DNA from 4 places in the Pseudomonas sp. CF161 genome. Region 2 is predicted to be linked to each of the others. Evidence: riboswitches for the same ligand, from Rfam matches in the RefSeq annotation. Region 2 holds a riboswitch; each other region holds the start of a gene.

Region 1 (5,197 bases), on a different contig from region 2:
CCATGGCTGACGGTGCGCAAGAACATCGAGTTCGGCCTCAAGCGCCGTGGCGTGCCGGCGGCGGAGCGCAAGGAGATCGTCGAGCACTACCTGAATGAAGTCGGCCTGCTGCGCTTTGCCGATAACTATTCCAAGCAACTCTCGGGGGGGATGATGCAACGCGTGGCCATCGCCCGGGCCCTGGCCAACGACCCGCAGATCCTGCTGATGGACGAACCCTTCGGCGCCCTCGACAGCCAGACCCGGTTGCAGATGCAGCAACTGCTGCTCAAGGTCTGGGAGCACAGCAAGAAAACCGTGCTGTTCGTGACCCACGATATCGACGAGGCGATCCTGCTCGGCGACCGGATCTTCGTCATGGGCGCCCGCCCCGGGCGGATCAAGGAAGTGCTCGACGTGCCCATCGGCCGCCCGCGCAACCTGGACATGGTCATGGACCCGGACTTTATCCGCATGAAGCGCAACATCTTCCACCTGCTGCACGACGGGCCCGAGGACGATCACTAACGGCGCGGCACCCGCCGCCTAGTCAGCCGATGCAGGCGGCAGCTATTCAAGGATATGGGTCCGGCACACTGCCAGGATTTCATCGGCCAGCGGCAAATCATCCGGACACGCTCGGGATTGATCCAGCCGTACCGCCTGCCCCTGATTTTGGGCAACGACCTGGCCGGCGTGGTGCTGCGGCTGGGCGCCGAGGTCGACGCTTCAAGTCGAAGGACGAGGTCTACGGGCGCCCTCCCCAGGCCCCTATCGGCACCGTCGCCGTGCGGATTGCCATGCCCGAGAAAGCCCTGAAGTCTGTCGCACAGGGATGCGCCAACGACAAGGAGGTCATCAAGCACCTAAGCCGCAAGCTTCAAGCTTGCGGCTTAGGTTGCTTGACGCTGCCGCCCGCCAATGGTCAGATGCGCGCCAGTTTCAGGTGTCCGCAGCCGTCGTGCTGCGGGTGAAACGGGAAGCCGGTAGGCCCTTTGGGGCGAGTCCGGCGCTGCCCCCGCAACGGTATGCGAGCGAAACATTCACACAGCCACTGTGCCTCGGCATGGGAAGGCGAATGTTTCATGCCCCTCGCGAGCCCGGAGACCGGCCTGATCCCTACATGGCAATCCGCGGTGGGCGGGTGCAGGCCTTGGCGTGCGTAGGCTGTTCCCTGCCCGTCACTTTCTGCTTCAGCTCCCGCGGGTGGCCCGACCAGGCTCAACCCGGCGCTTCCCGATGACGCTTTGCACCCCGCCCCGCCCTGCTCCCTTTGTCTGGCCCGACCACGAAGCGGCGTTTTATGCCGAGCATCTGGCCGCCTCCAACTATGTCGAACGTGTCGGCGGCTGCCTGCTGCAACTGCTCGGCCCGCAGCGGCAACTGCTGGATATCGGTGCCGGTTCGGGGATTCTCGGGCGGCATCTGCTGGCCCCCGGTGGCCAGTGGACCGTGGTCGAACCCAACGCCTACATGGGCCACTGCATCGAGCGCCTCGCGGCCCGTGCACCGGCCGTGACCCTGAGCCTGCACCCGGGTCTCTGGCAAGACATCGCTGACCTGGGCCTGGCGCCGGCACAGACCGTGCTCTGCGCCAACCTCCCGGTCAGCGACGGCCAGGCCCAGGCCTTTCTCGAGCGGGTGCGGCCCCTGGCCCGCGGCACCCTGGTGTGGAACCTGCCGGCCCAGGAAGGCCCGCGCACCTATTGCCTGTCGGGGTTCCTGCCGCCGCAATTGCACCGCAGCGACATGACCCCGGGTTATCAGCTGACCCTGGCCGAGCTGCCGGCCAGCGCCCAGCCCGACGAGATTCACTTCACCGACTGGGCGTTCAGCACGCTGTTCGCCACCCCCGAAGCAGCCCTGATGCATTTCAGGGAGAAGCTCGGCGCCCTCGATGGCGCGGCGCTGGGGCTGCTTGAACGGCATTTGCAGGATCACCTGCAACCGGCCCCGGGGGGCTGGCTGGCCAGCGCCCCGAAACGCGCCGCCAGCTTGCTCTGGCACGCGTGAACTCTCCCATAAGAACCTGCCTGCGGACCTGCCCCATGCCAAGCCTGCGCCACACCTTCGCCCTGCCCCTGTTGCTGGGCACCAGCCTCGCCACCCAGGCCGCCGACAACCCGTCGGTGCTGCAGATGGACACGACCCTGGTCAGCGCCCCCCGGGCCGGCGAGTCGCTCAAGGACGTCACCAGCACCGTGCAGGTGATCGACAGCGAACAGATCGAACGCTCCTCGGCGCGCAACCTGACCGACCTGCTGGCGGAAAACGCGGTGGGCTTTTTCAGCGAATGGACCCCGGGCCAGACCTCGATCAACATCCGCGGCGGCAATACCGATGGCCAGGGCCGGGACTTTCGCAGCCAGGTGACGGTGCTGGTCAACGGGCGCCGGGCCGGCACGGCGAATATTTCCAAGCTGTCGCCGGCCCAGGTCGCGCGCATTGAAGTGATCCGTGGCCCGGCCTCGGTGATCTATGGCAGCCAGGCCATCGGGGGCGTGATCAACATCATCACCCGCAATGGCCGCAACACCGAAGGCGGCGGCGCGACCCTGCAGGGCGGCTCCTGGGGCCTGGCCCAGGGCAGCCTGTTCCAGAGCGGCGCGTCCGGGCCGCTGGATTACTACCTGGGCCTGGACAGCGGTCGGCGCGGTGACTATCAGAGCCGCGACGGCACCCAGGAAAACACCGCGTGGAAACGCCGGGGCGGGTTATTGGCCCTGGGCTATGACCTGTCCGATGACCAGCGCCTGGACCTGACCCTGCGCTCGGACGGCATCTACGACGCGGGCTTTCGCGGTTCGCAATGGGACTACAACAACTACGACAACCGCTATAACCAGTCCCTGGAAGCCAACTGGACCGCCAAGCCGAGCGACTGGCTGAACTGGGCGGCCCAGGTCTACGCCCTGCGCGATGTCGACGACCTGCACTGGGGTTCCGAGCGCCAGGGCAACGGCAGCCCCGGGTTCAGCAAGGACCATATCGAGCGCCGCCTGGACGCCTATGGCCTGAAGCTGACGCCGCAGTTGCTGCTGGGCCCCGGCACCGACCTGCTGCTGGGCCTGGACCTGGAAAAAAGCACACTGCGCAATGATCGTTTCCGCGTGGCCATGAACGGCTCCACCAGCAGCCAGGTGGCGCCCTACGACATCAACTCCGATGACCTCAGCGCCGCACTCTACGCCGAGCTGATCCAGCGCCTGATGGACGACCGCCTGACCCTGCGCGCCGGTTCGCGCTACAGCTATGGCCGCTCGAGCACGGTCAAGACCGACTACATGCCGACCCTCGAAGAGCAGACCCGCAGTTTCGATGAAGTCACCTACAGCCTCGGCGCCGCCTTCGAGGCCATGCCCGGGGTCAAGCTGCGGGCCGGGGTTTCCACCGGATTCCGCGCACCACTGGCAGGCGAGCTGGCGGCCGACTTCACCACCACCAGCGGCAGCCAGACCCTGGGCAATGCCGACCTCAAGCCCGAGACCAGCCTGCAATACGAAACCGGCATTACCCTGACCAGCCGCTACCAGTTCTTCGACCTGGCGCTGTTCCAGAACCGGATCCAGGACCGCATCACCAGCCGGCCCCTGGGCGGCAACGTCAGCCAGTACGTGAACGGCGACGGCGACGCGGTGATCCGTGGCCTTGAAGCGCAATGGCAATACGACCTGGCCCGCGCCCTGGCCCTGGGTGACGAACGCATCCTGCGGATCAACAGCAACGCCAACTGGAACTTCGACATGGACGACAAGGGCGCCGCCAGCACCCTGACCGGCCCGCACCGCGAGCAGATCCAGCGCATGTACCAATACCAGGCCAGCCTCGGCCTGACCTATGGCCGCGAACGTGATTGGGACCTGGGGCTGAACGGGATCCTGCGCGGCCCGGTGTACTATCGCACCGAAGAGCGGCTGCTCAACCCGGATCCCAACTACGTGTACCGCAAGGCGCCGTTCTGGGTCTTCAACCTGCGCGGCAACTACACCCTGAGCCAGCAGCTGAGCCTGTTCGGCGGGGTCAACAACCTGTTCGACATCGACCGCAGCAGCCTGTTTATCGCCACCGGCAATGATTCGCCGCTGGCCGACCCGCGCGCCTCCAACGGTGGCCTGGGCAACAGCAACCCGGGGCGCGAGCTGTACCTCGGCGCGCGCTACCGGTTTTAAGCCGGGTGCGCTGGCTATTGCTGTTGTGCCTTTTGGCAAGCCCTGGCGTGTGGGCGGATGAGGGCTTCCCGCGGACCCTGGTGGATTCCCTGGGACGCTCGGTGGAGATCCCCCACAAGCCGCAGCGCATCGTCGCGATCTTCGCCAGCAACGTCGAGATGCTGGCGGCGATCGGTGCCGGCGATGCCATAGTCGGGGTCGAGGAATGGACCCGCTACCCCGCCGACATCGCCGCCCGGGCCAAGGTCGGTGGGCGCCTGGGGTTTTCCGTGGAGGCCATCGCCCGGCTGCGCGCCGACCTGGTGATCATGACCCCGGCACGCCAGGCCGCGACCCTGGTCGACCCTTTGCAGCGCATCGGCATTCCGGCCCTGGTGCTCAACCACCGCGACCTGGCCGCGGTGCAGGCCAATATCCGCCTGCTGGGCCAGGCCACCGGCCATGAAAACGGCGCCGAACAGCTGATCGAACACATGCAGGCGCGCCTCGCTGCGGTCCAGGCGCGCCTGGCCGGGCAGCCGCCGGTGGCGGTGTACCTGGAGACCGGCAGCAATGATCGCGGCAGTTACCTGACCCTGCGCGGGCACAACTACACCAGCGACATTCTGCGCCTGGCAGGCGGGCGCAACCTGTTCGCCGACAGCCGCCTGAGCCAGGTCGGCGGCGAATCGGTGTACCACGCCAACCCCACCCGGATCATCGTCGCCGGCAGCCCGCAACAGGCCGCCAGCCTGGGATCGCGCCCCGGCTGGCAGAGCATTGCCGCGGTGGCCGCGGGCCGGGTCGACAGCCTGCCCAGCGCCCTGCTGCTGATCCCCGGCCCGCGGGTGGTCGAGGGCGTCGAGCAACTGGCGGCGCTGCTGCACCCTGAGCTGTTTCCCAAGCCCCCGAGCGAGACCACGCCATGACCCCGGCCACTCGCGGCGTCGACCGCCGCTACCGCCTGCTGTGCCTGACGCCGATCCCGGCGATCCTGATGGCCCTGTGGCTGGGCGCCGAACTGGCCCACTGGAGCGACGTCGTGGCGCTGTGGCACGGCAGCGATTCAC
Region 2 (5,197 bases):
TCAGTCATGCCGGGATCTATGTCGGCGAGGGGCGTTTTGTCCATGCCCCGGCCACCGGCGGTACGGTCAAGCTGGACAGCCTGTCCAAGGCCTATTGGCAAAAGGCCTACCTCAGCGCCAAGCGCGTCCTGCAACCCGGGCAACTGGCCCACAATCCTTAGTTTCCTGCCTGCGTCGAGGTGTTGATGACTGCCCGTAGCCTCAATCTCGACGACGCCCTCTATCACTATCTGCTGGACGTCTCCTTGCGCGAGACGCCCCTGCTGCGCCGTCTGCGCGAAGAAACCCAGGCCCTGCCCACGGCGCGCTGGCAGGTGGCGCCGGAGCAGGGTCAGTTCCTTGCGTTATTGGTACGCCTGATGGGCGCACGGCGTCTGCTGGAGGTGGGCACCTTCACCGGCTATAGCGCGTTATGCATGGCGGCGGCACTGCCGGACGATGGCTCGCTGATCTGTTGCGATATCCCCGGTGACTACAACGCCACCGCGATCCGCTACTGGCAGGAAGCCGGTTTGGCGGGGCGCATCGAACTGCGGCTGGCGCCGGCCCTGGAAACCCTCGTTCAACTGCAGGGGGCGGGGCAACAGGGCAGCTTTGACCTGATCTTTATCGATGCCGACAAGGCCAATTATCCGGCTTACCTGGAAAGTGCGCTGAGCCTCCTGCGAGTGGGCGGGCTGGCGGTGTTTGATAACACCTTGTGGAGCGGCAGGGTGCTGCAGGTCGAGCCGGACAGCGCCGACACCCAGGCCATCCAGGCACTCAATCGCGCCTTGAAGGATGACCCGCGTGTCGATCTGTCGCTGTTACCCCTGGGGGATGGTCTGACCTTGTGCCGCAAGCGCTGAGGTCATTGCGCCTTGGCTGGCGACACGCGCCAGATCTTGTTGCCGACATCGTCAGCCACTAACAGGCTGCCCTGCTGATCGATCACTACCCCGACCGGGCGGCCCATGGCTTTTTCGTCGTCGCTGAGAAAGCCCGTGAGCACATCCACCGGTTGTCCCTGAGGCCTGCCGTCGCTGAACGGGACGAAAATCACTTTGTAGCCACTGTGGGGCTTGCGGTTCCATGAGCCGTGCTGGCCGATAAACGCGCCCTGGGTGAAGGCTGGCAACTTGCTGCCTTCGGCAAAGGTCAGGCCGAGTGAGGCGGTGTGCGGCCCGACGGCATAATCCGGAGCGATGGCCTTGGCCACCAGGTCGAGATTCTGTGGCGAGACCCGCACATCCACGTGCTGCCCGTAGTAGCTGAATGGCCAGCCATAGAAGGCGCCGTCCTTGACCGAAGTAATGTAGTCCGGCACCAGGTCGCTGCCGATTTCATCGCGCTCGTTGACCGCGGTCCAGAGTTGCCCGCTGTGGGGCTCCCAGGCCAGGCCGTTGGGGTTGCGCAGGCCCGAGGCGAAGATCCGATGATTGCCCGTGGCGCGATCCACTTCCCAGATCGCTGCCCGTCCCTGCTCCTGGTCCAGGCCGTTTTCACCGACGTTGCTGTTGGAGCCGACCGTAACGTAAAGCTTGCTGCCGTCCTTGCTGGCAATCACGTTCTTGGTCCAGTGGTGGTTGAGGGGGCCGCCCGGCAGGTCGACGACTTTGGTCGGCGGTGCGCTGATGGAGGTTTCACCGTCTTTATAGGGGAAGCGCAGCAACTGATCGGTATCGGCCACGTACAGGTCGTTGCCGACCAGGGCCATGCCGAACGGTGAGTTCAGGTTCTCGAGGAATACGGTGCGGGTTTCCGCCACTCCGTCGTGGTCCTGGTCGCGCAGCAAGGTGATGCGGTTGGCGCTCGGCACGCCGGCGCCGGCCCGACCCATGACCTTCTCCATGACCCAGCCACGGATGCCTTTGCTGTCATCGGGCTTGGGCGGGGCGTTGGTCTCGGCCACCAGCACGTCGCCATTGGGCAGCACATAGAGCCAGCGTGGGTGATCGAGTTTTTCGGCGAATGCCGCGACCCGGGTGCCTGGCGCGGCGATGGGCGTGGCGCCCTCGGGCCAGCCGATGGCTGGCGCGATATTCACCGTGGGGATCAGGGTTTTATTCGGCTCCGGCAATTGCGGTGACGGGCCGGTGCCGTCCGACACTTGCAGGGTGGAGGTTTCGCCGCAGCCGGCAAGGCCCGCGGCGACGGCGATCAGAAGAGCGATTTGGGGCTTGATGAGCATGCCGATGTCCCTATGAATGCACTGGAGTCGTTGTATTCATAGAGGAGCATAGCCAGTCGATGGTTCAACCTGATCAGCGGGCCTCTTTGAACAGCACGGCGACCCCGGGGTGGTAGTTGCCGCTGTCGTTGTGCAGCTTGCGGTAGGCGTAGGGGAAGTACCAGGCAACGGCGCAGGTGTGTTCCTTTTGCAGGTCGTCGAGCATGTCCTGGAGTTCTTCCGGTGTGGCGCTGTGCTGGGCCTTGAGTGGGGCGATAAACAGGCAGCCCAGCCGCAGCTCATTGGGGTAGGCGATGGTTCTGGCATCACTGCTGACATCCAGCAGGGCCTGGGTCAGTTGCAGGTTGTTGACCCGTGGCCAGCGCTGGCTGACCTTGAGGAAAGCGCGTTCCTCGCGGGTGGCCAGGTACAGGTCGGCGCGGCCATTGCGATTGCCTTCTTCGAGCTGCTTTTTGCTCGGGCTGTGCTGCAAGGTGACCATTTCTGCCATCCAGGCGGCGGCCGACAGCAGGCCGAGGTTGGCCTGTTCATCAAACCAGTACGGGCATTCGTTGTCGCCGCGCACCTCGTTGTAGCGGTCAATGCAATCAAACCAGCGCTCCAGCATCGGGCGCAGAAACTCCAGTTTCGGATTGCTGATGATCATGCCTTGCATTGAACTCACCCTTGTTTTTGTCAGATAGATTTGGGTAGCCAGATTGTGGCTATTTGATATCACTGCTTGCAGTGTGGCACAAGATTGGCGTCATTTTATTGATCTGGTGCAGTGCTTCGCGCTCGCCGACGGCCGGCTTTAATTGACGCTCCACCCCCAACCCTCTAACCTTCGCGACTTGTTTCAGGTGCTCTGTGGCCATGGGTCGACAGGGTGAAACAGGGAAGCCGGTGAGTGCGTGTTCCGAACAGGAACGGGCGACGATTCCGGCGCTGCCCCCGCAACGGTAAGTGAGTCAAGACCGCGCTTGGTGCCACTGTGTCGAACTGACATGGGAAGGCGCGCGGTTCGGCATTAGTGCTGCTCACAAGCCCGGAGACCGGCCTGATCCATCCAACGGCATCACGGTGGGCGATGCCAGGCTTGCGCCTTCTATTTCTATTCCTGCCCCCCGTTATCCAGCCCCAACGGAGAGCTGCCCCATGACCCAATCCCCCGATCGTGACGAGCGCCATCTGGCGCGCATGTTGCGCAAAAAAGCCGTGATCGATGAACGCATCGCCAACTCGCCGAACGAGTGCGGGCTGCTGCTGGTGCTGACCGGCAATGGCAAAGGCAAGAGCAGCTCGGCCTTTGGCATGCTCGCCCGCTCCATGGGCCACGGCATGCAATGCGGCGTGGTGCAATTCATCAAGGGCCGCAACAGCACCGGGGAAGAGTTGTTTTTCCGGCGCTTCCCGGAACAGGTGCGTTTTCATGTGATGGGCGAGGGCTTCACCTGGGAGACCCAGGACCGCCAGCGCGATATCGCCGCTGCCGAGGCTGCCTGGGAAGTGTCCCGTCAGTTACTGCGCGACCCGGCCATCGGCCTGGTGGTGCTCGATGAGCTGAACATCGCCCTCAAGCACGGTTACCTCGACCTGGACCAGGTGCTCAGCGACCTGCAGGCCCGTCCACCGATGCAGCACGTGGTGGTCACCGGTCGCGGCGCCAAGCCGGAAATGATCGAACTGGCGGACACCGTCACCGAAATGGGCGTGGTCAAACATGCGTTCCAGGCCGGGATCAAGGCGCAGAAAGGGGTGGAACTGTGAGTGCCCGAGCATGAGTGATGCTCGTCATTGCCCGGCGGTATTGATCGCCGCCCCGGCGTCCGGCCAGGGCAAAACCACCGTGACCGCCGCCCTGGCGCGCCTGCACCGCAACCAGGGGCGCAAGGTCCGGGTGTTCAAGTGCGGCCCGGACTTTCTCGACCCGATGATCCTCGAGCGTGCCAGCGGCGCGCCGGTGTACCAACTGGATATGTGGATGGTCGGCGAGCAAGAGAGCCGTCGCCTGTTGTGGGAGGCCGCCGCCGAGGCGGACCTGATTCTGATCGAAGGGGTCATGGGCCTGTTCGACGGCACGCCGTCCAGCGCCGACCTGGCGCGGCATTTTGGCGTGCCGGTGCTGGCGGTGATCGACGGCACGGCCATGGCCCAGACCTTCGGCGCCCTGGCTCTGGGGCTGGCGCGCTACCAGCCGGACTTGCCATTCGCCGGCGTGCTGGCCAATCGGGTCGGCACCCTGCGCCATGCCCAGTTGCTCGAAGGCAGCCTGACCGAAGGCTTGCGCTGGTATGGCGCTTTGTCCCGGGAGACCGGTATCGAACTGCCGAGTCGTCACCTGGGGCTGGTGCAGGCCCGAGAACTCAACGACCTCGACCTGCGCCTGGACGCGGCGGCGCAGGCCCTGGCCGGCAGCTGCGAAGTGGCGCTGCCGCCAGCGGTCACCTTCGCCGCCCCCGAGCGAGTGAACGCCGAGCCGTTGCTGGCTGGAGTGCGCATCGCCGTGGCCCGGGACGAGGCCTTTGCCTTCACCTATGGCGCGAGCCTGGACCTGCTGCGGGCGATGGGCGCCGAGTTGTCATTCTTTTCGCCGATCCACGACCGCGAGCTGCCGCCTGCCGACAGCCTGTACCTGCCCGGTGGCTACCCGGAACTGCATCACCAGGCCCTGGCCGAAAACAGCGCGATGCTCGCGGCGATCCGCGCCCACCACGGCGCCGGCAAACCCTTGCTCGCCGAATGTGGCGGCATGCTCTACCTGCTCGATTCCCTGACTGATGTCGAGGGCCACAGTGCCCGTCTGCTGGGGCTGCTGCCCGGTGACGCGGTGATGCAAAAGCGCCTGGCGGCCCTGGCCCTGCAGGACGTGCAGTTGCCGGAAGGCACCTTGCGCGGCCACACCTACCACCATTCGCTGACCAATACCGAACTGACGCCGATTGCCCGTGGCGTGAGCCCCAATGGCGGGCGTGGCGCCGAGGCGGTGTATCGCGATGGGCGGATGACCGCCTCGTATGTGCACTTCTATTTCCCGTCCAACCCGGC
Region 3 (5,197 bases), on a different contig from region 2:
ACGTTACTCGGGCGATTGCCGGCGCGCGAGACCACCTGGCCCGACACCACTTCATCGAAGTCGTCGTATTCGGCCCGCACCAGCGCGGCATTGGCCGAGACCTGCCAGTCGTGGGCCAGGGCCAGCTCCAGGGACGCCTCCAGGCCGTCGGCGGACTGCTGGCCGACCTGTTGCGCCTGGCGCGTGACCGGGTCGCTGCTGAGCAGTTTTTTCTTGACGATATGGTAGGCCGCCAGGGTCCATTCACCGCGCCCGTCCCAGAACTGTTGCTTGAGGCCGAACTCGGTCTGCCGGGCCTCGGTCAGGTCCATCTGCTGATCGTCGGCATTGAGGCTGATCAGATCGTCGACCCCGTCTTCGCTGGTCGAATACTGGCCGTACAGCGACAGTTGGTCGGTGACCGCGAACACCAGCCCGGCGCGCCAGTTGCCACCCGTGAGGCTGCGGTCGCTGCGGCTGCCGGCACGCTGGTCGTCGCGCTCGATGTGGTTCTGGTCGCGGCGCACGCCGGTCACCAGGGACCAGCGCTCGGACAGCTGCAAGCGGTTCTCGGCAAACAGGGCAAAGGTGCGGGTGGTGCTGTCGGTTTGCGGGGAAAACCTGGATTGACTCTGGAAATACCCCGGGGTCGGCTGCCAGGGGTCGATGGTGCCGCCCGCGACGTCTTGGTAAGGCGAGTTGCTGTCGACCCCGAAACGGACTTTATTGACCTCGGTGCCGACCACCGTGCGGCTGTCCAGGCCGAACAGTGAATGGTTGAAGGTGAAGCTCTGGCGGTCGCCCATCTGCTCCTGGTCGTGCTTGATCTCCAGATAGTCCTGGCGCAGCAGTTGCCCGTTTGCGGGTTGCCAGCTGTAGGTTTCGGCGTTGCGCCAATGGCGGCGGCTCTTGATGTAATACAGCTGGTTGCTGGCGCTGACGCTGTCGCTCAGGTTCCAGTTGGTGTTGAGCCGGGTCCATTCATCGTTGTTGCGCTGCACGGCGTTGCGCAGGTTGTAGTTCTTGTCGCGCAGGCTGTCGCGGTAGTGCCCGTCGAGCAGGGGCGTGCCGAAGTAGCTGCTCGGCTCGCTGTCGCCACGCTCATGGGCGAAGGTGAAGCTCAGGTCATCGCTGGCCTGCCAGCGCAGGGCTGCGCTGAGGGCCAGGCTGCGCGAGTCGCCGTGGTCGACCCAACCGTTGCTTTGCTGCTGGTTCAGGGTCAGGCGATAGCTCAGGGTGTCGCTGAGGGAACCGCCGCTGTCCAGGCCCAGTTGCTGGCGATCGTTGGAGCCATAACCCAAGCGCAGGCGGTTGCGCACTTCACCTTCGAAGGGCTGCTTCGAGATCACATTGACCACCGCTCCGGTGGCGCCTTCGCCATAGAGCACCGAGGCCGGGCCACGGATCACGTCGATGCGTTCAACCATCCACGGGTCGACCGGAAACGTCAGGCTGCCGGCACCGGTGTACAGGCGCGCGCCGTCGAACAGGGTCATGACCGAGCTGTGCCCGGTAAAGCCCCGCGCCGCCAGCGCAGTGTTGCCGTTGCCCGGGGCGGCGATGCTGGTGATGCCCGGGGAGCGGGTCACGGCGTCCTGCACCGTGAGGTTGTTGCGGTTATCGATGGCGTCCTGGCCGAGGCTGCTGGTGCTGGCGGGGTTTTCCAGGGCGCTCAGGTTCAGCCGTGAACCGGCGGGCAGCGGTGTGCTGAGGGAGGTGTCATCGCCCTTGGCGACTTCGCTGACCAGGGTCGCCGGCAAGGCCAGCGCACGCGGGTCGGTTTCGGCAAAGGTCAGGGATGAAAAGGCCATGCAGGGTAGAAAAGTGATCGGCAGGGATCGGCTTGCGAGGCTTTGGAGCAGGGGATTGCGGGACATGCTATTCCAACTGAGTCAGGAAAGAATGAAACCCGGAGGGAACAACGCATAGGGAATCGCAGGCGCACGCGCCCACGCAAACCGGACTGCGCCCGCCCACCGCGGGGTTGCCAAACGAAGTTGCAGGCCGGTCTCCGGGCTCGCGAGGGTCATGAAGCATTCACCTTCCCATGCCGGAGCACAGTGGTCTGTCGAATGCTTCGCTCGCTTACCGTTGCGGGGGCAGCGCCGGACTGATCACCGAAGTGACGCACCGGCTTCCCGTTTAATCCCATGCACGGCGGCATGGGACACCTGTAACTGGCGCGCATATGACCATTGATGAATTTCTTCGTCAATGCGCAAAGCCGCTTCAGGGGGTGGCCAGGGTCTGCGGCGGCTCGTATTCGGTTTCGGCGAAGTTGAAGTAGGTAGTGCCAGCATGCTGGGTGATCTGCGGTTCGCAGCGGCCAAAGGGTTCAGACAGATGCCCCTTGCCGTTGACCACCTTGAGCAGCATTTGCTCCTGGGCACTGCAGCCATTGCCGGACCACGCGGCACTCACCAGAAACAGCCCATCGCCCAGGTGCTGTACGGCTTCGAACGACATGCCGTCGCTGAGCAGGGCCGACTTCCGGATCAGGGCACCGTTGACCAGCAATTGGCTGGGCGGGTTTTTATTGCCGTCATGCTGCTCGGCAATCACCTGCACCTTGTCGTTGCCGTTGACGGCCTGGGTCTGGGTGCTGATCTCCAGTGCCGGGTAGCGACGGGCCTTGGCTGCTTCCACGGCGTTGGTTTCGCGGGGCACCAGGCCCATGCCGGCGGGGCCGCGCACAGTCACGAAATCGGCAGGTTTGGCCGCTTCCAGGGCGCGCACGGCGTCGAAGTCCCAGTAATTGACCCGGGTCACCGCCATGCGCGAAGGCGCAGGCTCGATCACGCTCAGCTCGAACTGCTTGCCGGTCATGTTCGGCGCATACAGGTAGGACAGGTGGTCCAGCGATGCCTGGGCATGTACCGCGACCTGGGTGGTCTGGGTGAACGCCTGCAGCGGGCCTGAGTAACGGGCCAGGGCCTGGTCGGCGAGCTTCTTGCCGGCGGTGAGCGAACCTTTTACCTCGGCTTCCAGGGCGATGACCTTGTGATCGGGGCCGAAGGTGTAGGTCGCCGATTCATAGGGCTTGTCGCGGTTGACCTCGGTGCGCCGGGTGTTGCTGAAGTAGATCGTCTGGTAGCGCAGGAACACCGTCAGCGAATGGATGCCCGCCGGGCCGGAGCCGGTGTAGGTCATGCAGCCCCGGGGGCAGGTTTCCTGAAGCAGCAGATTGACTTCGTCATAGGGCATGCCGAGTGCAACGTCATGCACGGTAAAGTCCGGGGCCGCCAGCAGCGTCGGCGAGACCAGTGCCGCCGCCAGCGCGAGCGCGTTGAATGTGTGCTTCAAGACCATCTCCTGGTTGTCCAATGGCGGGGCCGTTGGGCCCCACGCCGCAATCCTTGCCAGCAAATGGCATGGCCTGTGTGGCTATCGGCTGCTGGCGATTGGCCTTGAGCGGCAATGCGCTGCACCCCGCGCGGGGCTGGCCCGGGCGCGGTAAAACCTGAGCAATCAGACGCAACATGGTGAAGAATATAGCGCTTGCCTGATGAGCCCCGACCGGGGCCGTCGCCCCGAAATCGCTGCCGCCGGCGGCAGGTAACCAAGGAACAGAATGCTTTTTGTAGTGATGCTGGGGGGCAAACACCCCAGGGCCAAGATTGAGGTCCACGACGTGGTGTTCGCCATCGCCGACAGCCTGGAAGCGGCCTACCCGCAACTGCGCGAAGGCTGGTTTGGCAGCCCGGCGGGGCTGCATATCGATTCGTGGATGCAGGTCGATGGCGTGGAAGGGTGGAAGGTGCAGTTGAGCCCGCTGGCGCCTCTGCCCGGGGCCCCGCGCCTGTATTTCATCAACCTCGGCGGTTATGAGGCCCAGGCCTTCGGCGAGGCCCACCACTACCTGCTGGTGGTGGCCCACGACAAGGCTGAAGCCAAGGCCAAGGGCAAGCGGCAGATGCTCAGCCACTGGAGCAAGGCCCATACCGATGCGCTGATGGACGTCGACGACTGCCTGCCGATCGATGCCGTGGACGGGCGCTATATCCACCTGGTAGAGGGCGAGCATCGCGGGGTGGTCCAGCGCAACGACTACATCGTGATTCCCCGCTGAGCCCCGGTGGCTGACGCTGGTTTCAGGCCGGAGCGTCGAGCTTTTGCGCCAGTTCCAGGTTCAGTCGGTAGTGTTCGTCCAGCGGCACCGCGCGCCGGCTGCTGCCGTTGATGCTGCCTTCGGCGGTCCACAGGAACGGGTAGAAGCTCATGCACTGGTCTGCGCCGAGCTGCGGCAGTTCACGCTGCCAGCCGTCCCAGCGCAGTTCCTGGTAGAACTGCCCCAGGCGTTCGCTCAGGGCCCATTCGACGAAGTCCGAGTAGCCGATTTCCAGGGCTTCCCAGCGCAGGGTGTCCGGTGCCCAGTAGTACAGGGCCCCGGTATCGTCGCCGAGGCCGCCGCCGTTGATGGCAAAGAAGCCGCCCGCGGCATCGTCGGCGACCAGCATTGCGCCCTGGATGCGCTCCTGATTCCAGTCCCGCAGGTTGCGTGGCAGCCGTGCATGCCCCGACCCCAGCAGTCGCAGCCAGCCGTCATCGATCAACAGCCCGCCGCTTTCGTAGGCCATGGCCCCGAGCACCGAGCGCGTGCTCACGCCGAGTGCCAGCAGGATGGCCTCGCGATCCGGCGCCGGCGCCAGCCATTCGCAGCGATGGGGGGAGCGGGCGATCCACGCCTCGATCAAGGGCAGGGCCGGGTCGGTGAGGTTGAGCAGTTGATCGAGGGTTGGCACGTCAAATCCTTTTTTGCAGCAGGCACTCGCCAGGGGGCGCCGATCATATCAGGCCGGTAGCCGCTGCCGAAGGCACTGGCCCGGGTTCGCATGTAGCCGCTGCCGCAGCCTCGCGCGGCTCGGCAGCGGCTACGGGGTATGGGATATTTTTGGGGGCTGATGAAAAGCGCCGCTCACTTAGTCACACTGTGCGGGCTTTTCCTGGGTGCTTTCGGGCAGCCACACAGAGTCGGGCACCAGGGCAGGATCCTCTTATTGATTGATGGAGCACTCAGACGTCATGGTTAAATCAACGCAGAAAAACAGCCGTTTCAAAATGGCATCCATTGGCGTACTGACCGCGTTTCTGGCGGTCGGCGTGGCCAACAGTTTCGCCGAGGACAAGGGAGTCCAGGGAATGCACAGCCTCCAGTTTCGCAAGGTCATCGACCTCAGCCACGTTATCAGCCCCTCCATACCGTTATGGCCCAACGACC
Region 4 (5,197 bases), on a different contig from region 2:
AACCCTAGGACTTTGTACGGCGCGCCGATTGGCGTAAACTCCGCCCACGCCTGCGAGGAATTTCCATGACCGCTATTACCATTACCGACGCCGCCCACGATTACCTGGCTGATCTGCTCTCCAAGCAGAACACCCCGGGTATCGGGATCCGCGTCTTTATCACCCAGCCAGGAACTCAGTACGCCGAGACCTGCATCGCCTATTGCAAGCCGGGCGAAGAAAAACCCGAAGACAAGGCCATTGGCCTGAAGAGCTTCACCGCTTATATCGATTCGTTCAGCGAAGCCTTCCTCGATGATGCGGTGGTCGACTACGCCACCGACCGCATGGGCGGCCAACTGACCATCAAGGCGCCCAATGCCAAGGTGCCCATGGTCAACGCCGATAGCCCGGTCAACGAGCGCATCAACTACTACCTGCAAACCGAGATCAACCCGGGGCTGGCCAGTCACGGCGGCCAGGTCAGCCTGATCGACGTGGTTGAAGACGGCATCGCCGTGCTGCAATTCGGCGGCGGCTGCCAGGGCTGCGGCCAGGCCGACGTGACCCTGAAGGAAGGCATCGAGCGCACCTTGCTCGAGCGTATCCCGGAGCTCAAGGGGGTCCGCGACGTGACCGACCACACGCAGAAAGAAAACGCCTACTACTAAGTAAGGCGTTCACTGCACCCAAAAAAACGGCGCCCCGTGAGCGCCGTTTTTTTATGGGCCAGAAAAGGCGCCTTCAACCCCGGGCAACGGAGTGCGCTGTGCGGGCGGGGAGCATGCGTGTGGCGAGGGAGCTTGCTCCCGCTCGGCCGCAAAGCGGCCGCTGCAACTCGTCAGCCCCGATTTCCCCGCACGCCCTACGGGCGATACAAATGCGCATGCCCCGCGCGATACAGCGACGACTCGCTGAAATGATCCGTCGCCAGCACCCGGCCCACCAGAATCAAGGCAGTGCGGCGAAAGCCCTTGGCCGCCACTTTCTGCTCGATGTCGTTCAGGGTGCCCAGCACCCAGTCCTGATCCGGCCAGGTGGCGCGATGGACCACGGCAATCGGGCAGTCGGCGCCGTAGTGGGGCAGCAGTTCGGCGACGATTTTCTGCAGGTGGTTGACCCCCAGGTGAATCGCCATGGTCGCGCCATGCTGGGCCAGGCTGGAGAACTCCTCGCCAGGGGGCATCGCCGTCTTGTCGGCGTAGCGGGTCAGGATCACGCTTTGCGACACGTCCGGCAGGGTCAGTTCCGCCCCGAGCAACGCGGCGCAGGCGGCGGTGGCGGTGACCCCGGGGATGATTTCAAAGGGAATCTGCAATTGGCGCAGGTGGCGGATCTGCTCGCCGATGGCGCCATACAGGCTGGGGTCGCCGGAATGCACCCGGGCCACGTCCTGGCCCTTGGCATGGGCGTCCTTGATCAGTTCGATGATCTGTTCCAGGTGCAACTCGGCGCTGTTGACCAGCAGTTCGGCGCTATGCCCCGCCAGCACCGCCTCGGGCACCAGGGAGCCGGCGTAGATAATCACCGGGCAGCGATGGATCAGCCGCTGGCCCTTGACGGTGATCAGCTCCGGGTCGCCGGGGCCGGCGCCGATAAAAAAGACGGTCATGGCTGTTTCCTGTGAAAAAAGGGGTCAAGGCAAGCCTGCAGATGAAGATTGCTCATGATCAACGCGGGGGATTATCGGGATTTTAGCCGCAGCAGGCCATGGCCAGGGTCGCCTGGGCGTACTTTTGGCGGCGGATCAGCAGTTTCGCCGGGCTCTGCGCCAGGCGTTCGGCCAGGGCCAGGGCAGCGCTTTCGGCCACGCCATAGCAGCCGGTGCGTTCGTAGGCGATTTCCGAGCGGTGGCTCAGTTGCAGCGCGTAGGGCGTGAGCTGCGAGCTGCTGAAGCAGGTCAGGGGCAGGGCCAACTGCTCGGCCAGTTGCAGCAGGCCGGGCTCTTCGCGTTTCAGGTCGATACTGGCCAGGCCCCGGACCTGATCCAGCCCGAAGCCATGGGTTTCCAGGACCTGGTCGAGCAAGGCGCGCAGCGTGTCCACCGGGCAGCCGCGCTGGCAACCCAGGCCGACCACCAGGGCCGGCGCTGCGTGCCCTTCACTCATGCCGCGTAGTGACCCGCGCTTTTACGCCGGAACAACCAGGCGCTGATCAGGCCCAGGGCCAGCCAGAACACCGCATTGGTCAGTTGCGAGGCGATTTTGAACTGTGCTTCCAGAGCCTCCGGAGCCAGCATCGAGTGCACTTCCGGCTGTGGTGCGCCAATGATGTGCGGCACGGCAATGATGGCGACACCGAGCACTTTCAGCAGCCAGTGCTGGGCAAACACGATCAGCGCGATGCCGACGGCGGTCGAGGCCGCGGTGCCGACCCACCAGATCTGCCGTTGCGCCAGGTCCGCGGCAGCGGTGCCCGGCAGCTCGGGCGGCAGGCCCAGGGTCGGCGCCAGGCAGAAGGTGGCGTAACCGGCCAGCCCCCACAGCAGCCCCTGGGAGGTGCGATTCGGCGCGCGCAGGGTGTACAGGCCGGCGAGCATCAGGGCGAAGCCGACGGCCACCACCAGATTGCCGCCAGTGGTCGACAGCACGCGCTGCCAGCCATCTTCCGGCTCCCAGGCTTCGGCATCGTGGGTGTGGCCGGCCATGGCGCCTTCGGCGTGTTCATGGACTTCAGTGGCCGGGGCCTTTTCGTAGGTTTCGGCCTGCAGAATCAGCGGGGCGACCCAGAAGCTTTGCAGCAGGGTCAGCAACAGGGCGGCCAGCAGCCCGGTAAAACCTGCGGTTTGCGCAATACGCTTGATCATGTCAGCAGCTCTCAATGGCACGGGAAGGCGGAGCTGTGACGGGTATCGTGGGCGGCGTTGTGCACCGCTTCGATATGGGAGAACCCGGCGAAATACACCAGGCACGCGCCGAGGATCGAGGCACCGATGGCGGCGACCAGGCGTTGGCTCAGGGTGGAGGTGCTGCTGGCGGATTGACTGGTGCTGCTGATGATCGACATGGCGCATCCCTCTGGTTATCAGCGGGTGGATCGAACGCAGCAAAACCCCGCGCGCCGGGCGCACAGGGAATTAACAGCGCCCGCCCACCGCGGGTTTGTTATGTGTCTATTGCGGGCCGGTCTCCGGGCTCGCGAGGGGCGGGGCTTGCGCCTGGCCTGCAAGAATCGCCTTCCCATGCCGGATGCCCGGCGCAGTGGATCTGATTCTTCGCTCGCTTACCGTTGCGGGGGCAGCACCGGACTGGTCAAGGCCTTGAGTAAGGCACGTGACGCACCGGTTTCCCGTTTCACCCTGTGAAGGGCACCCGTAACAAGGTGTGTAGGAGAGCATGGGCGGGGGAGGGCCGTCAATTGCCACTCTTTCGCAATGGCGCCGGGACCGGATGCTGGTTTCTCCCCACGCCGGCGGCCGGAGCTTGCCGACAATGCGCATTGACCGGCCCCCGCGCTCTGCGTAGCCTTGCGCACTCGAGGTTCTTCGGCGCAGTCGGCCGAAGCTAAGAAGGGAACGCGGTCCAAGCCGCGGCTGCCCCCGCAACTGTAAAGGGTCATGGTTGATGCACAGCCACTGCACGCGTCTCAAGGCGTTGGCGGGAAGGCGCGTCAATCGTCGGTTACCACCGGCACACCCTCAGCCAGGAGACCTGCCTCGTGACGAATTCTCACTACAACCGGGCGGGGTGATCCGGTGGCGAACTCTTCCGCGCAGCCATTGCCGCGGTTTTCGTCCCGTATGCCCGCCACCTTGCCAAAGGGCATCCGATGAAAACACTGGCCAAACTTCCCGTCACCATCGTCACCGGCTTCCTTGGCTCGGGCAAAACCACCTTGCTGCGGCACATGCTCGACAACGCCCAGGGGCGCCGGATCGCGGTGATCGTCAACGAATTTGGCGAGCTGGGCATCGACGGTGAAATCCTCAAGCAATGCTCCATCGGCTGTACTGAAGAAGAAGCCAGCGGCCGGGTCTACGAGCTGGCCAACGGCTGCCTGTGCTGCACCGTGCAGGAAGAATTCTTCCCGGTGATGCGCGAACTGGTAGCCCGGCGCGGCGACCTTGACCACATCCTGATCGAAACCTCGGGCCTGGCCCTGCCAAAACCCCTGGTCCAGGCCTTCCAGTGGCCGGAAATCCGCAGCGCCTGCACCGTCGACGCGGTGATCACCGTGGTCGACAGCCCGGCCGTGGCCGCCGGCACCTTCGCCGCCTTCCCGGACCAGGTCGATGCCCAGCGCAAGCTCGACCCCAACCTGGACCACGAATCGCCGCTGCACGAGCTGTTCGCCGACCAACTGGCCAGCGCCGACCTGGTGATTCTCAACAAGGCCGACCTGATCAGCGCCGAAGACCTGGCAAAAGTGCGCCTGGAAGTGGCCGAAGAGCTGCCGCCAGCGGTCAAGGTCATCGAAGCCAGCAGCGGTCGCCTGCCGCTGGACGTGTTGCTGGGCCTGGGTGCCGGCTCCGAAGAACACATCGACAGCCGTCACAGCCACCACGACCATCACCATGACGGCGACGATGCCGATCATGACGACCACGATCACGACGCCTTCGATTCGATCTCCATCGAACTGCCGCAAGCCGAGGAAAGCCTGCTGCTCGATGCCCTGACCCAACTGGTGGTCAAGCACGGGATCCTGCGGGTCAAGGGTTTTGCCGCCATCCCCAACAAGCCGATGCGCTTGCTGATCCAGGGCGTGGGCACTCGTTTCGACAAGCACTTCGACCGCCAGTGGGGCGCCGACGAGGCCCGCACCACGCGCCTGGTGCTGATCGGCCAGGAGCTGGACGCCGAGCAACTCGAAGCGCAACTGCGCGCCGCCCTCAGCGTTTAACCCATGCACCTGCTCAGGACCCAGCCCGGCGGTTTCGTGTCGGATGACAACATTGCCGACCTTGGACAAACCCCCGCCGAGCTGGTGATCCTGTGCAGCGGCGACTCCAGCCTGGCGCTGCTGGCGGAAGCGGCCCAGCAGTTGCCGGACGATTTCCCGAGCTTGCGCCTGGCCAACCCGATGCAGGTGCAGAACCACGCTTCGGTCGACCTGTATGTCGACCAGGTGCTGCGTCACGCCAAGGTGATCCTGATTTCCCTGCACGGCGGCATCGGCTACTGGCGCTATGGCGTCGAACGCCTGGTGCAACTGGCCGAGCGCGGGGTGCAGCTGATTCTGGTGCCGGGGGATGACCGCCCGGACCCGGAGCTCAGCG

Evidence for each region. A riboswitch is a leader RNA that binds a small molecule or an ion and turns the genes downstream of it on or off. The one in region 2 is predicted to bind cobalamin.
Region 1: linked by a shared signal. The riboswitch ahead of CF161_RS21080 (bifunctional 2-polyprenyl-6-hydroxyphenol methylase/3-demethylubiquinol 3-O-methyltransferase UbiG) and the one ahead of cobO (cob(I)yrinic acid a,c-diamide adenosyltransferase) in region 2 are both predicted to bind cobalamin.
Region 3: linked by a shared signal. The riboswitch ahead of CF161_RS22385 (TonB-dependent siderophore receptor) and the one ahead of cobO (cob(I)yrinic acid a,c-diamide adenosyltransferase) in region 2 are both predicted to bind cobalamin.
Region 4: linked by a shared signal. The riboswitch ahead of CF161_RS12265 (CbtB-domain containing protein) and the one ahead of cobO (cob(I)yrinic acid a,c-diamide adenosyltransferase) in region 2 are both predicted to bind cobalamin.

What each region holds. Positions count from the first base shown of each region.
Region 1 is NZ_ATLP01000094.1:1,086-6,282, reverse strand. Features, by position in the region: gene CF161_RS21085 (ABC transporter ATP-binding protein) at 1-507, shown strand, start outside; partial or broken gene CF161_RS33465 (NADP-dependent oxidoreductase) at 625-797, shown strand; cobalamin riboswitch at 907-1,110, shown strand; gene CF161_RS21080 (bifunctional 2-polyprenyl-6-hydroxyphenol methylase/3-demethylubiquinol 3-O-methyltransferase UbiG) at 1,219-1,992, shown strand; gene CF161_RS21075 (TonB-dependent receptor) at 2,028-4,148, shown strand; gene CF161_RS21070 (ABC transporter substrate-binding protein) at 4,196-5,056, shown strand; gene CF161_RS21065 (iron ABC transporter permease) at 5,053-5,197, shown strand, end outside.
Region 2 is NZ_ATLP01000038.1:76,781-81,977, reverse strand. Features, by position in the region: gene CF161_RS05680 (C40 family peptidase) at 1-161, shown strand, start outside; gene CF161_RS05675 (class I SAM-dependent methyltransferase) at 186-848, shown strand; gene CF161_RS05670 (sorbosone dehydrogenase family protein) at 851-2,170, opposite strand; gene CF161_RS05665 (hypothetical protein) at 2,244-2,825, opposite strand; cobalamin riboswitch at 2,994-3,228, shown strand; gene cobO (cob(I)yrinic acid a,c-diamide adenosyltransferase) at 3,308-3,919, shown strand; gene CF161_RS05655 (cobyrinate a,c-diamide synthase) at 3,930-5,197, shown strand, end outside.
Region 3 is NZ_ATLP01000099.1:29,692-34,888, reverse strand. Features, by position in the region: gene CF161_RS22385 (TonB-dependent siderophore receptor) at 1-1,790, opposite strand, end outside; cobalamin riboswitch at 1,964-2,169, opposite strand; gene CF161_RS22380 (hypothetical protein) at 2,209-3,282, opposite strand; gene CF161_RS22375 (DUF1543 domain-containing protein) at 3,551-4,048, shown strand; gene CF161_RS22370 (DUF2625 family protein) at 4,071-4,721, opposite strand; gene CF161_RS22365 (cyclase family protein) at 5,002-5,197, shown strand, end outside.
Region 4 is NZ_ATLP01000067.1:1,896-7,092, reverse strand. Features, by position in the region: gene CF161_RS12290 (acyltransferase) at 1-8, shown strand, start outside; gene nfuA (Fe-S biogenesis protein NfuA) at 66-650, shown strand; gene cobM (precorrin-4 C(11)-methyltransferase) at 845-1,591, opposite strand; gene CF161_RS12275 (cobalamin biosynthesis protein) at 1,674-2,087, opposite strand; gene CF161_RS12270 (CbtA family protein) at 2,084-2,785, opposite strand; gene CF161_RS12265 (CbtB-domain containing protein) at 2,797-2,985, opposite strand; cobalamin riboswitch at 3,082-3,309, opposite strand; cobalamin riboswitch at 3,440-3,652, shown strand; gene cobW (cobalamin biosynthesis protein CobW) at 3,748-4,821, shown strand; partial or broken gene cobN (cobaltochelatase subunit CobN) at 4,825-5,197, shown strand, end outside.